DNA from 2 places in the Streptomyces sp. NPDC021019 genome. Region 1 is predicted to be linked to the other one. Evidence: predicted binding sites of a transcription regulator. Region 1 holds the regulator's gene; the other holds the start of a gene.
The links. Region 1 encodes HspR, which represses chaperone genes until heat shock. Its sites were predicted from a motif close to TTGAGNNNNNNNNNCTCAA; they were not measured.

Region 1 (6,221 bases):
CACCCAGCAAGCCGGCCTGGTCTCCAACATCCTGGCCCTGTTCGAGAAGATCTGGACCGAGGCCACGGACCTCGCCGCCGTCATCGACACGGGTGCCGCGCCGACCGGCGTGCTCTCGGAGATGGAGCAGCGTGTCATGGAGGAGATGTGCCGGGTCGCGAAGGACGAGACGGGTGCCCGGAACCTGGACATCTCGGTACGGACGTACCGCCGTCACGTCGCCGACGTCCTCCGCATCCTGGACGCGACCAGCCGCCCGCACGCGGCCCTGCTGGCCCGCGAGAGAGGCTGGATCTGAGGCCCGGCACACCGGGAAGTGAGGGTCGGTCGGTCCGGAGTCCTACGGGGCCTGCCGTGCCTCCAGCGCCCACCCCTCCAGCGTCCGGCCCCTGAGCGCCTCGGCGCAGCGTTTCCGCACCTCGTGCTCCCCGCCGCCCCGGACCAGGACCGTGATCCGGTCCTCCCCGATGCGCTGGGCGCACTCCCAGTGCGCGGGCAGCATCCCGAGGAGCCGGAGCACCGCGGTCCCGGCGGGCGCGGCGTGCGCGGCGACCCGGACCACCACGACCTCGACGGGGTCGTCTACTGCCAGCCGTTGACGCACGTGGCCCTGCCCCTGTCCGGTCCGTGAATCTTGGGCAGCGGTACGCCGCAGAGGAACCCGGAGACCGCGGCGTTCCCCTCCGCCAGCGCTTGCGAGATCCCGCCGGACAACCCGGCCGGCCCGCCCTGCGGGGACACGCCCCCCGGCCCCGCGCCGGCGTGGGCCGGAATCGCGGCCGCCCCGACGACCAGCCCCAGGATCATTCCCCCGGTACCGACCATCCTCCCGGTGAACGCGCAGACGCCCATGTGTTCCTCCCCGTACGTCATGTGTCCCGCCGGCTTCCCTCGCCGACGCCCATAAGCTTGCCAGTGACACGTGCCCTTGACAGGGGCGATCACTGTCAACTTGCTGCATATGCGGGGCTACTTGGTGCCAACCGTATTCCGCCGGAGCGCTCCGGTGGTTTTCGGCCACCTGAGGATGCGCGGCGACCGGGCGACGCGGGGACACACGACGACGGGGCCGGGAGAGCGTCATCCGCTCTTCCGGCCCCGTCGACTCACGCGGGGTCCGGCCGACTCGCGTCGGCCGTGTCCGGTCAGTCCGTCGGCCGCTTCGGCTTCGGCCGCCAGACCACCAGCGCACTGGTCTGCTGCACGTCCTGGTACGGCACGAGGTCCCGACGGTACGAGGCGTGCACCTGGGCCTCGCGCTGCTGGAGGGCGACCGCCGCGCCGTCCACCGCCGCCGACAGCTCGGCGACGCGCTGCTGGAGGGCCGCGACCTGGTTCTCCAGCTCGATGATCCGCTTGATGCCCGCGAGGTTGATGCCCTCGTCCTGCGACAGCTGCTGCACGGTGCGCAACAGCTCGATGTCGCGGGCCGAGTAGCGCCGGCCGCGCCCGGCCGTGCGGTCCGGGGAGACCAGGCCGAGACGGTCGTACTGGCGCAGTGTCTGCGGGTGCAGGCCCGAGAGCTGGGCCGCGATCGAGATCACGTACACCGGTGTCTCATCGGTCAGCTGGTACGGATTGCGTCGACGGCCGTCCATCTCAAGCTCCCTTCGCAGCCTGGAACAGTTCCGCCCGCGGGTCCTCGTCCGCGGTCGCCTTCCGGTAGGCCTCCAGGGCGTCCCTGGCCTCCTGGCCCAGGTCCCTGGGGACCGCGACCTCCACGGTGACCAACAGGTCGCCGCGGGTGCCGTCCTTGCGCACCGCGCCCTTGCCCCGGGCGCGCATCGTACGCCCGTTGGGGGTGCCGGCGGGAAGCTTCAGGGTGACCGGGGGGCCGCCGAGGGTGGGGACCTTGACCTCGCCGCCGAGCGTCGCCTCCGCGAAGGTGACGGGAACGGTGACCGTGAGGTTGTCGCCCTTGCGGCCGAAGACCGGGTGGGCGTCGACGTGGACGACGACGTACAGATCGCCGGCCGGACCGCCGCGCTCGCCCGCGCCGCCCTTGCCGCGCAGCCGGATCCGCTGGCCGTCGGAGACGCCCGCCGGAATCCTCACCTGCATGGTGTGCGCCGACTTCGCCCGGCCGCTTCCCTTGCAGACGTCGCACGGGTCCTGGGCGATGAGGCCCCGGCCCTTGCAGTCCACGCAGGGGTCGGTGAGCGAGAAGCCGCCACCGCTGCCGCGCGAGACCTGGCCGGTACCGACGCAGGTCGGGCAGACCCTGGGAGTGCCGTTCTTGTCGCCGGTGCCGGAACACGCCTTGCAGGGCGCCTGGCTGGACATCCGGAGCGGGACCGTGGCCCCGTCGACCGCCTCGGTGAAGCTGAGCGTCACCTCGGACTCGATGTCCTGGCCGCGCTTGGGCTGGACGCGGGTACCGGCGCCGCCGCGGTTGAACAGCCCGCCGAAGACGTCGCCGAGACCGCCCCCGCCGCCGCCGAAGCCGCCGCCCGCACCGCCCTGTCCGCCGCCCGGGGCGCCCCCGCCGAAGAGGTCGCCCAGGTCGAAGTTGAAGTTGCCGCCCGCACCACCGGGGCCGGGCCGGAAGCCGCCGTTGCCAAAGAGGGCGCGCGCCTCGTCGTACTCCTTGCGCTTCTTGGGGTCACCGAGGACGTCGTTCGCCTCGGAGATCTCCTTGAAGCGCTCCTCCGCCTTGCCGTCGCCCTTGTTGGCGTCCGGGTGGAACTCGCGGGCGAGCTTCCGGTACGCCTTCTTGACCTCGGCGTCGGTGGCGTCCTTGGGGACGCCGAGGACCTTGTAGTAGTCCTTCTCGACGAAGTCCTTCGTGCTCATCGACGTCCCTCCTTCCGGACGATCGGCCGAGCGGCCGGCCCGTGGGCCGGCCGCCGGGCCGGTCGGTGGGCACCGTGGTGGTCAGACGCGTTGCCGTCAGACCTCCTCGGTGCCACCGCTCTCCTCGTCGTCTGTCTTCTCTTCGTTGGCCGCGGCGGGCGTGGCGCCCGGCTGCGGCTCGGCGACGGCCACCCGCGCGGGGCGGATGGTGCGCTCGCCGATGCGATACCCCGGCTGCAGGATCGCCACGCAGGTCGTCTCGGTGACGTCCGGCGCGTAGCTGTGCATCAGGGCCTCGTGGATCGTCGGGTCGAAGGGCTCGCCCTCCTTGCCGAACTGCTGGAGGCCCAGCTTCGCGACGGTGGTCTCCAGCGATTCGGCCACCGACTTGAAGCCGCCGACCAGTTCGCCGTGTTCCCGTGCGCGGCCGACGTCGTCGAGGACGGGCAGGAGCTCGGACAGGAGGTTCGCGACAGCGATCTCCTTGACCGAAACCCGGTCCCGCTCGACGCGGCGGCGGTAGTTCTGGTACTCGGCCTGGAGCCGCTGGAGGTCCGCGGTGCGCTCACCGAGCGCGGTGCGTACCTGGTCCAGCTCCGCTGTCAGACCGACGGTCGGGTCGAGGTCCCCGGCCGGGGCCGCCGGCTCCTCCTCGGAGGAGTCGGCAGCCTTCGGCTCGGCGTCATCAGGGGTGGCGCCGGAGGGGACGTCGGGCTTCTCCTCGAAGCCCGGGGTCTCCTCGGTCACGCCGCACCGCCCTTGGTGTCCTTCTCGTCGTCCACGATCTCGGCGTCGACGACGTCGTCGTCGGCCTTGGCCTGACCGTCGCCCGGGGCGTCGGCGCCCGGGGCCGCACCCTCGGCCTGGGCGTTGGCGTACATCGCCTGGCCCAGCTTCTGGGAGACGGCCGCGACCTTCTCGGTGGCCGTGCGGATCTCGGCGGAGTCCTCGCCCTTGAGCTTCTCCTTCAGCTCGCCGACGGCGGTCTCCACCTCCGTCTTCACGTCAGCGGGGACCTTGTCCTCGTTGTCCTTGAGGAACTTCTCCGTCTGGTAGACGAGCTGCTCACCCTGGTTGCGCGACTCGGCGGCCTCGCGGCGGGCGTGGTCCTCCTCCGCGTACTTCTCGGCCTCTTCGCGCATCCGGTTGACCTCGTCCTTCGGCAGCGAGGAGCCGCCGGTGACGGTCATCTTCTGCTCCTTGCCGGTGCCGAGGTCCTTGGCGGCGACGTGCATGATGCCGTTGGCGTCGATGTCGAAGGCGACCTCGATCTGCGGCACGCCGCGCGGGGCCGGCGGCAGACCGGTCAGCTCGAACATCCCGAGCTTCTTGTTGTACGCCGCGATCTCGCGCTCGCCCTGGTAGACCTGGATCTGCACGGACGGCTGGTTGTCCTCGGCCGTCGTGAAGATCTCGGAACGCTTGGTCGGGATCGTGGTGTTGCGCTCGATGAGCTTGGTCATGATCCCTCCCTTGGTCTCGATGCCGAGGGAGAGCGGGGTGACGTCGAGGAGCAGGACGTCCTTGACCTCGCCCTTGAGGACACCGGCCTGGAGCGAGGCGCCGATGGCGACGACCTCGTCCGGGTTCACACCCTTGTTGGCCTCCTGGCCGCCGGTCAGCTCCTTGACGAGCTCGGCGACGGCGGGCATACGGGTGGAGCCACCGACGAGAACGACGTGGTCGATCTCGGAGAGCTGGATGCCCGCGTCCTTGATGACGTTGTGGAACGGGGTCTTGCAGCGGTCCAGGAGGTCCGCGGTCAGCTGCTGGAACTGCGAGCGCGTGAGCTTCTCGTCCAGGTGCAGCGGGCCCTCGGCGGACGCCGTGATGTAGGGCAGGTTGATCGTGGTCTCGGTCGAGGACGAGAGCTCGATCTTCGCCTTCTCCGCGGCCTCGCGGAGACGCTGGAGAGCCATCTTGTCCTTGGACAGGTCCACGCCGTGCCCGTTGGCGAACTGCTTCACCAGGTAGTCGACGACGCGCTGGTCCCAGTCGTCACCACCGAGGTGGTTGTCACCGTTGGTGGCCTTCACCTCGACGACGCCGTCGCCGATCTCCAGGAGGGACACGTCGAAGGTGCCGCCACCGAGGTCGAAGACGAGGATCGTCTGGTCGTCCTTGTCGAGGCCGTACGCCAGCGCGGCGGCGGTCGGCTCGTTGACGATGCGCAGGACGTTCAGGCCCGCGATCTCGCCGGCCTCCTTCGTCGCCTGACGCTCGGAGTCGTTGAAGTACGCCGGGACGGTGATGACCGCGTCGGTCACCTTCTCGCCCAGGTAGGACTCGGCGTCGCGCTTCAGCTTCTGCAGGATGAAGGCGCTCATCTGCTGCGGGTTGAAGCTCTTGCCGTCCAGGTCGATCTTCCAGTCAGTGCCCATGTGGCGCTTGACGGAGCGGATGGTCCTGTCGACGTTGGTGACCGCCTGGCGCTTCGCGACCTCGCCGACGAGCACCTCGCCGTTCTTGGCGAAGGCGACGACGGACGGCGTGGTCCTGGCGCCTTCGGCGTTGGTGATGACGGTGGGCTCGCCGCCTTCGAGAACGCTGACGACGGAGTTAGTCGTGCCCAGGTCGATGCCGACCGCACGTGCCATTTCAATTCCTCCAACTGACTACTTGAGTGGATCTGACTCAAGAATGCATGACGTCGACGCCGGAGTCAACAGACCTGAGTCTCTTACGCTCAACTTAAGTGCTCACATAGAGCACACCCAGAGCGCGCCCGCCCTTCGCCCGCCGCTTCGCCCGCCCCGCGAGCGCACCGGCACACGCCACACCCCGCGCGCACCACCCGCCCCACCGTCTCACCATGGGATCGTTCTGTCACAAATTGCCGTGAGACGGTCGCAACCGTCACCGACCGGCAGGTTTCACCGTGGATCGTCACACCATCGAACCTCGAACCCCGGGCGGGCGCGATGCAGAACGCGAGGAAGCCGCGCGTACGGCGGAAGAACCAGAGAAGCCAGAGAAACGAGAAGGGCCAGAAGGGCCAGCAGGCAGAGCAGGTCCAGCAGGCCGGCCGGGTCCACCAGGACCAGCAGGCCGAGCAGGTCCAGGTCCAGGTCCAGCAACCGCGACACCCGCTCCCCCTCCCGCCCCGTCCCCGCCCGGCGTCGCCGCCGCCCGCCGCGGAGCCGCAGGGCCCGGAACCGTACGAGGCGCACCCGCGCCCACATCCGTACGCGGCCCCGCACCCACACCGGCCCCCGCACCCGTCCCCGTACCGGAGCGTGACGGGGTCGGCCAGGGGCCAGTTCCCCTCGCCCCCCGCGGCACACCTGGCCGGCCTCGCCGACCGGGCCCGGCAGCTCGCGGACCGCTACCTCCCGCGCACACCCGCCGAGCGCGTCCTGGACCTGACCCTCGGCACCGCCCTGCTGGCCCTGACCGCCCCCGCCGTGGCCGTGGCGGCCCTCGCCCTG
Region 2 (6,221 bases), 1.4 Mb from region 1:
GCAGGAAGCTCAGCGCGATCTGGGCCGACTCCTTCATGACGTCCCCGAGCTGACCGGTCAGGGTCAGTCCGGAGGCCCCGGTCTCCGGGTCGGCGAGCGACGCCTCGACGAAGAGGACGTCACCGCCGGCCCCGGTCACCGCGAGCCCGGTGGCCACGCCCGGCACGGCGGTGCGGCGCCCGGCCGGGTCCTGGGCGGACTCGGGCACGTGGTGCGGACGGCCGATGAGGCCGCGCAGGTCCGCGTCGGTCACCGCGAACGGCAGCTCGCGGTCGCCCAGTTCGTGCTGGGCCGCGACCTTGCGGAGCAGCTGGGCCACCGCCCGCTCCAGATTCCGTACGCCCGCCTCGCGGGTGTACTCGCCGGCCAGCTTGCGCAGCGCCGACTCCTCCAGGGTGACCTCGTCCTTCTCCAGGCCGGCCCGCTCCAGCTGGCGCGGGAGCAGGTGGTCCCGGGCGATGACGACCTTCTCGTCCTCGGTGTAGCCGTCGAGGCGGACCAGCTCCATGCGGTCGAGCAGGGCCTCCGGAATGGCGTCGAGCACGTTGGCGGTGGCGAGGAAGACCACGTCGCTGAGGTCGAGCTCGACCTCCAGGTAGTGGTCGCGGAAGGTGTGGTTCTGGGCCGGGTCGAGGACTTCGAGGAGGGCGGCGGCCGGGTCGCCCCGGAAGTCGGAGCCGACCTTGTCGATCTCGTCGAGCAGGACGACCGGATTCATCGAACCGGCCTCCTTGATGGCCCGCACGATGCGGCCGGGAAGCGCGCCCACGTACGTACGCCGGTGGCCGCGGATCTCCGCCTCGTCCCGGACACCGCCGAGCGCGACGCGGACGAACTTGCGGCCCATGGCGTGCGCGACGGACTCGCCGAGCGAGGTCTTGCCGACGCCGGGCGGGCCGACGAGGGCCAGCACCGCGCCGCCGCGGCGGCCGCCCACCACGCCCAGCCCCCGGTCGGCACGGCGCTTGCGCACCGCGAGGTACTCGGTGATGCGTTCCTTCACGTCGGCGAGGCCGGCGTGCTCGGCGTCCAGGATCTCCTGGGCGCCGCGGATGTCGTAGGCGTCCTCGGTCCGCTCGGTCCAGGGCAGTTCGAGGACGGTATCCAGCCAGGTGCGGATCCAGGAGCCCTCGGGCGACTGGTCGCTGGACCGCTCCAGCTTCTCGACCTCCTTGAGCGCGGCCTCGCGGACGTGTTCGGGGAGGTCGGCGGCCTCGACCCGGGCCCGGTAGTCGTCGGACTCGTCCTCCGGGTCGCCGTTGAGCTGGGAGAGTTCCTTGCGCACGGCGTCGAGCTGGCGGCGCAGCAGGAACTCCCGCTGCTGCTTGTCGACGCCGTCCTGGACGTCCTTGGCGATGGATTCGGCCACGTCCTGCTCGGCGAGGTGCTCGCTCAGCCACTGGATGGCGAGCTTCAGCCGGGCGATCGGGTCCGCGGTCTCCAGGAGCTGGACCTTCTGGGCGGTGGTGAGGAACGGTGAGTATCCGGAGTTGTCGGCGAGCGCGGAGAGGTCGTCGATCTGCTGGACCCGGTCCACGACCTGCCACGCGCCGCGCTTCTTCAGCCAGCTGGTGGCGAGCGCCTTGTACTCCTTGACCAGCTCGGCGGCGGACCCGGGCAGGGGGTCGGGGGCGGCGGTTTCGAGCACGGTCCCCTCGACCCAGAGCGCCCGGCCGGGCCCACTGGTCCCGGCACCGATGCGGACCCGGTCGCGGGCCCGGATGAGGGCGCCCGGGTCGCCGTCCGACAGGCGTCCGACCTGCTCGACGGTGCCGAGGACACCGGTCCCCGTGTACGTCCCGTCGATCCGCGGGACCAGCAGCACCTGAGGCTTGCCCCCGCCGGGACGGGCGGCGGCCTGCGCGGCCTCGACGGCGGCGCGCACCTCGGTGTCGGACAGGTCGAGCGGCACCACCATGCCGGGCAGGACGACCTCGTCGTCGAGCGGCAGCACGGGCAGGTCGATCGGTGTGAACGCCTCGGACTCGTTAGTCATGATCTCCCCTTCGGCAGGCAAGTTGAGCTATGTGGACTCAATGCTCCTGAGCCGCCGAATGTTCCCCAAGCCTTGTTCGCTCTGAGCGATCAGATGGTTCCGATGCCCCGGACCGTCCTCCACGCTTTCCCGGCCAGCAGTACCGGGACGGTCCCTCCGTGTACGGGAGCGCCGCGGGACCGAACGTTGTTCCCCACCCCGGCGACTGGTCGTTCCCCACCCCGATCGACCCGTTGTTCCCCACCTCGGCGACCCGTTGTTCCCCACCCCCTGCGGCGGGAACCGACTGGCCCTCGCCCCGGGCGGCGGGACAGGATTGACGGACGCCGACCGCTACGACCGGAGACCGGAGAGCCACCCGATGCCCGCCATGCCCGCGACGCCCGCCCCCGACCCCACGCCGACACGCTCCGCCGACACCCCCGTGGTCCTCGACCGCCGCGAGGGACCCTTCGGCGAAGTCGTGCTGCGGGAGCGCGGGGAGCACTTCGAGATCATCGCCAACGGCTGCTTCCTGATGGACACCTCCGACGGGCGCTCCGAGCGGCTGCTGATCGACGCCGCACTGGCCGCCCTGCCCGCCGCGCGGACCGGCCCCTCGGTGCTCGTCGGCGGCCTGGGCGTCGGGTTCTCGCTGGTACGGGCCGCCGAGGAGGAGCGCTGGGGCCGGATCGTGGTCGTGGAGCGGGAGCAGGCGATCGTGGACTGGCACCTGGCCGGGCCGCTGGGCCGGATCTCCGGGCCTGCGCTGGCCGACCCCCGGACCGGGATCCTCCACACGGATCTCGTCGCCCACCTCCGTACCACCACGGAGCGTTACGACGCGCTCTGCCTCGACATCGACAACGGGCCGGACTGGACCGTCACGGAGGACAACGGAAGCCTCTACTCCCCCGCCGGCCTGGCGCACTGCCACGACCGGCTGACCCCGGGCGGAGTGCTCGCCGTCTGGTCCGCGCAGCCGTCGCCGGCCTTCGAACAGGCCTTGCGGAATGCCGGGTTCACCAGGGTTCGGACGGAAGAGGTGGCCGTTGCCCGAGGTGTGCCCGACGTGGTCCATCTCGCACTTCGGGCGTTGTGACCCCCCTCCCGGTATGCGCGGACCGGCGGTGGCACGGGTCAACCGGCACAAGGCCGACGATCCGGCTCCCCGGTCGGCGTGGACCCCCACGTCCGGGGCAACACCCTGCGTAGCCGGGAGCCCTCCGCTGCCTTTACGCTGCTGACCGGCACACGGGATCACCCACCGAAATCCACGAGCGAGAACCGTGCCTCCGGGGGAATGGCTCCCGCGAGAACGGGCAGGGGCGGGGCGATGGAACAGACACACACCACCCACAACGGCGTCGCGGCCACCCCGGGGGCTCAGCGCCGGGTGCTGGTGGTCGAGGACGACCCCACGATCGTCGACGCCATCTCCGCCCGGCTGCGGGCGGAGGGCTTCCTGGTCCAGACCGCGCTGGACGGCCCTGCGGCCGTGGACGCGGCTGAGGCCTGGCAGCCCGACCTGATGGTGCTCGACATCATGCTTCCCGGCTTCGACGGCCTGGAGGTCTGCCGCCGCGTACAGGCGCAGCGCCCGGTACCGGTGATGATGCTCACCGCGCGCGACGACGAGACCGACATGCTGGTCGGGCTCGGGGTCGGCGCCGACGACTACATGACCAAGCCGTTCTCCATGCGGGAGCTGGCCGCCCGGGTGCACGTGCTGCTGCGCCGGGTGGAGCGGGCCGCGCTGGCCGCCGTCACGCCGAGGAGCGGCATACTGCGTCTGGGTGAGCTGGAGATCGACCACGCCCAGCGCCGGGTCCGGGTGCGCGCCGAGGACGTCCACCTCACGCCGACCGAGTTCGACCTGCTGGTCTGTCTCGCCAACACCCCGCGCGCGGTGCTCTCCCGGGAGCAGTTGCTGGCCGAGGTGTGGGACTGGGCGGACGCCTCGGGCACCCGCACGGTCGACAGTCACATCAAGGCGCTGCGCCGGAAGATCGGCGCGGAGCGCATCCGTACCGTGCACGGCGTGGGCTACGCCCTGGAGACTCCCGCGCCATGACGCGGCCAGGGTCCGGACTGCGGCCCTTCTCGATCAAGGCCAAACTCGGCACGCTCGTCGTGGTCTCGGTGTTCATCACCACGGGGCTGCTGATCGTCGCGTTGCGGACCCGTACGGAGTTCCGCTTCATCACGGTGTTCTCGGTGATCGCCACGTTGCTGATCACCCAGTTCGTGGCGCACGGGCTGACCGCGCCGCTGGACGAGATGAGAGCGGTGGCCCGGTCCATCTCGCACGGCGACTACACCCGCCGGGTGAGCGGCGCCGGGCGGCGGGACGAGCTGGGGGACCTGGCGCAGACGATCAACCGCATGGCGGACGATCTGGAGGCGGAGGACCGGCATCGAAAAGAGCTGGTCGCCAATGTCAGCCATGAGCTGCGCACCCCCATCGCGGCGCTGAGAGCCGTGCTGGAGAACGTGGTGGACGGGGTGTCCGCCGCCGATCCGGAGACGATGCGCACGGCGCTGCAGCAGACGGAGCGGCTCGGCCGGCTGGTCGAGACGCTGCTGGACCTGTCGCGGCTGGACAACGGGGTGGTGGCGCTCAAGGCCCGCCGTTTCGAGGTCTGGCCCTATCTGTCGGGCGTACTGAAAGAGGCCAATCTCGCCGCCTCCCACCGACGCCTGTCGTCGGGTTCGGGCAATCACTCCCGTACGGACGTCCACCTGCATCTGGACGTCTCGCCGCCGGAGCTCACCGCGCACGCGGACGCCGAGCGGCTGCACCAGGTGGTCGCCAACCTCATCGACAACGCGGTCAAGCACAGTCCGCCGCACGGCCGGGTGACGGTGCTCGCGCGGCGCGGGGAACGTCCCGAGTCGCTGGAGCTGGAGGTCGTCGACGAGGGGCCCGGCATCCCGGAGGCGGAGCGCCACCGGGTGTTCGAGCGCTTCAACCGGGGCCAGGCAGCCTCCCCGCACGGCCCGGGAAGCGACGGCGGTACGGGGCTGGGGCTGGCCATCGCCCGTTGGGCGGTCGATCTGCACGGCGGTCGGATCGGGGTGGCCGAATCCGCGAAGGGCTGCCGCATCCAGGTCACCCTCCCGGGAATCCCCGAGCCGCGCGGTTGACGTCGCGGTTGGCATAGGGTCGAACCGGAAGGGCACGTTCACCCGTGTCCTGCCAGCAGGGGCCTCAAACGGATGCGGCCGGATGGCCGTATCCTCGGTCCTGCGTACCCGAAGTGCAGTGGAACCTCGCTTGTTTCCCGCCATTTCCTGCGCCGAAACCCGCCTTCCGATGTGATGTGCACGACGAAGCACCGGCCCGGCCTGCAAGGAACGGTTCGGGGGGCGTAGCCTTGATTTCCGCTGTCCATCACCTTGTGAAGCGGAAGAGGGCGGTTGCCGCCGTGTCGTCTCAGTCCCCCAGTAACTCGAGCATCTCGACCGATCAAGCCGGACCGGGTACGAACCCGGCCGCCGCGTTCGGCGCCAATGAATGGCTCGTCGACGAGATCTACCAGCAGTACCTCCAGGATCCCAGTTCGGTCGATCGCGCCTGGTGGGACTTCTTCGCCGACTACAAGCCGGGTGCCTCCGGCACGGCGGACAAGCCCGTTCCCGGCGTCGCACCGGTGACCGAGGCGCCCGCCGCCCCGGCAGCGCCCGCTCCGGCCGCGCCCGCCCCGGCGGCCGCTCCGGCTCCGGCGAAGGCCGCGCCCGCAGCCGCTCCGGCGGCTCCCGCGCAGCCGGCCCCGGCCAAGGCCGCCCCGGCCCCGGCGAAGCCCGCGGCGGCGAAGCCCGCCGCCGCGCCCGCCAAGGCCAAGGCGGACGACTCCACCGAGGCCCCGGCCGGCCCGGAGTACGTGACGCTGCGCGGCCCCTCGGCCGCGGTCGCGAAGAACATGAACGCCTCGCTGGAGCTGCCGACGGCCACATCCGTCCGCGCGGTCCCGGTGAAGCTGCTCTTCGACAACCGCATCGTCATCAACAACCACCTCAAGCGCGCCCGCGGCGGGAAGATCTCCTTCACGCACCTCATCGGGTACGCGATGGTGCAGGCCCTCAAGGCCATGCCGTCGATGAACTACTCCTTCGCCACGAAGGACGGCAAGCCGACCCTGGTCAAGCCGGAGCACATCAACCTCGGTCTGGCCATCGACCTGGTGAAGCCGAACGGCGACCGCCAGCTGGTCGTCGCGGCCATCAAGAAGGCCGAGACGCTCAA

Region 2: the regulator HspR is predicted to act here: its motif matches at 2,019-2,037, upstream of lon (endopeptidase La).

What each region holds. Positions count from the first base shown of each region.
Region 1 covers NZ_JBIRQR010000001.1:489,748-495,968, reverse strand. The annotation lists gene ACH4RG_RS02255 (helix-turn-helix transcriptional regulator) at 1-298, shown strand, start outside; gene ACH4RG_RS02250 (hypothetical protein) at 341-604, opposite strand; gene ACH4RG_RS02245 (hypothetical protein) at 583-873, opposite strand; gene ACH4RG_RS02240 (heat shock protein transcriptional repressor HspR) at 1,146-1,598, opposite strand; gene dnaJ (molecular chaperone DnaJ) at 1,600-2,793, opposite strand; gene grpE (nucleotide exchange factor GrpE) at 2,890-3,540, opposite strand; gene dnaK (molecular chaperone DnaK) at 3,537-5,390, opposite strand; gene ACH4RG_RS02220 (hypothetical protein) at 5,667-5,879, opposite strand; gene ACH4RG_RS02215 (sugar transferase) at 6,030-6,221, shown strand, end outside.
Region 2 covers NZ_JBIRQR010000001.1:1,866,069-1,872,289, reverse strand. The annotation lists gene lon (endopeptidase La) at 1-1,996, opposite strand, end outside; gene ACH4RG_RS08720 (spermidine synthase) at 2,358-3,077, shown strand; gene ACH4RG_RS08715 (response regulator transcription factor) at 3,312-4,049, shown strand; gene ACH4RG_RS08710 (ATP-binding protein) at 4,046-5,122, shown strand; gene ACH4RG_RS08705 (multifunctional oxoglutarate decarboxylase/oxoglutarate dehydrogenase thiamine pyrophosphate-binding subunit/dihydrolipoyllysine-residue succinyltransferase subunit) at 5,404-6,221, shown strand, end outside.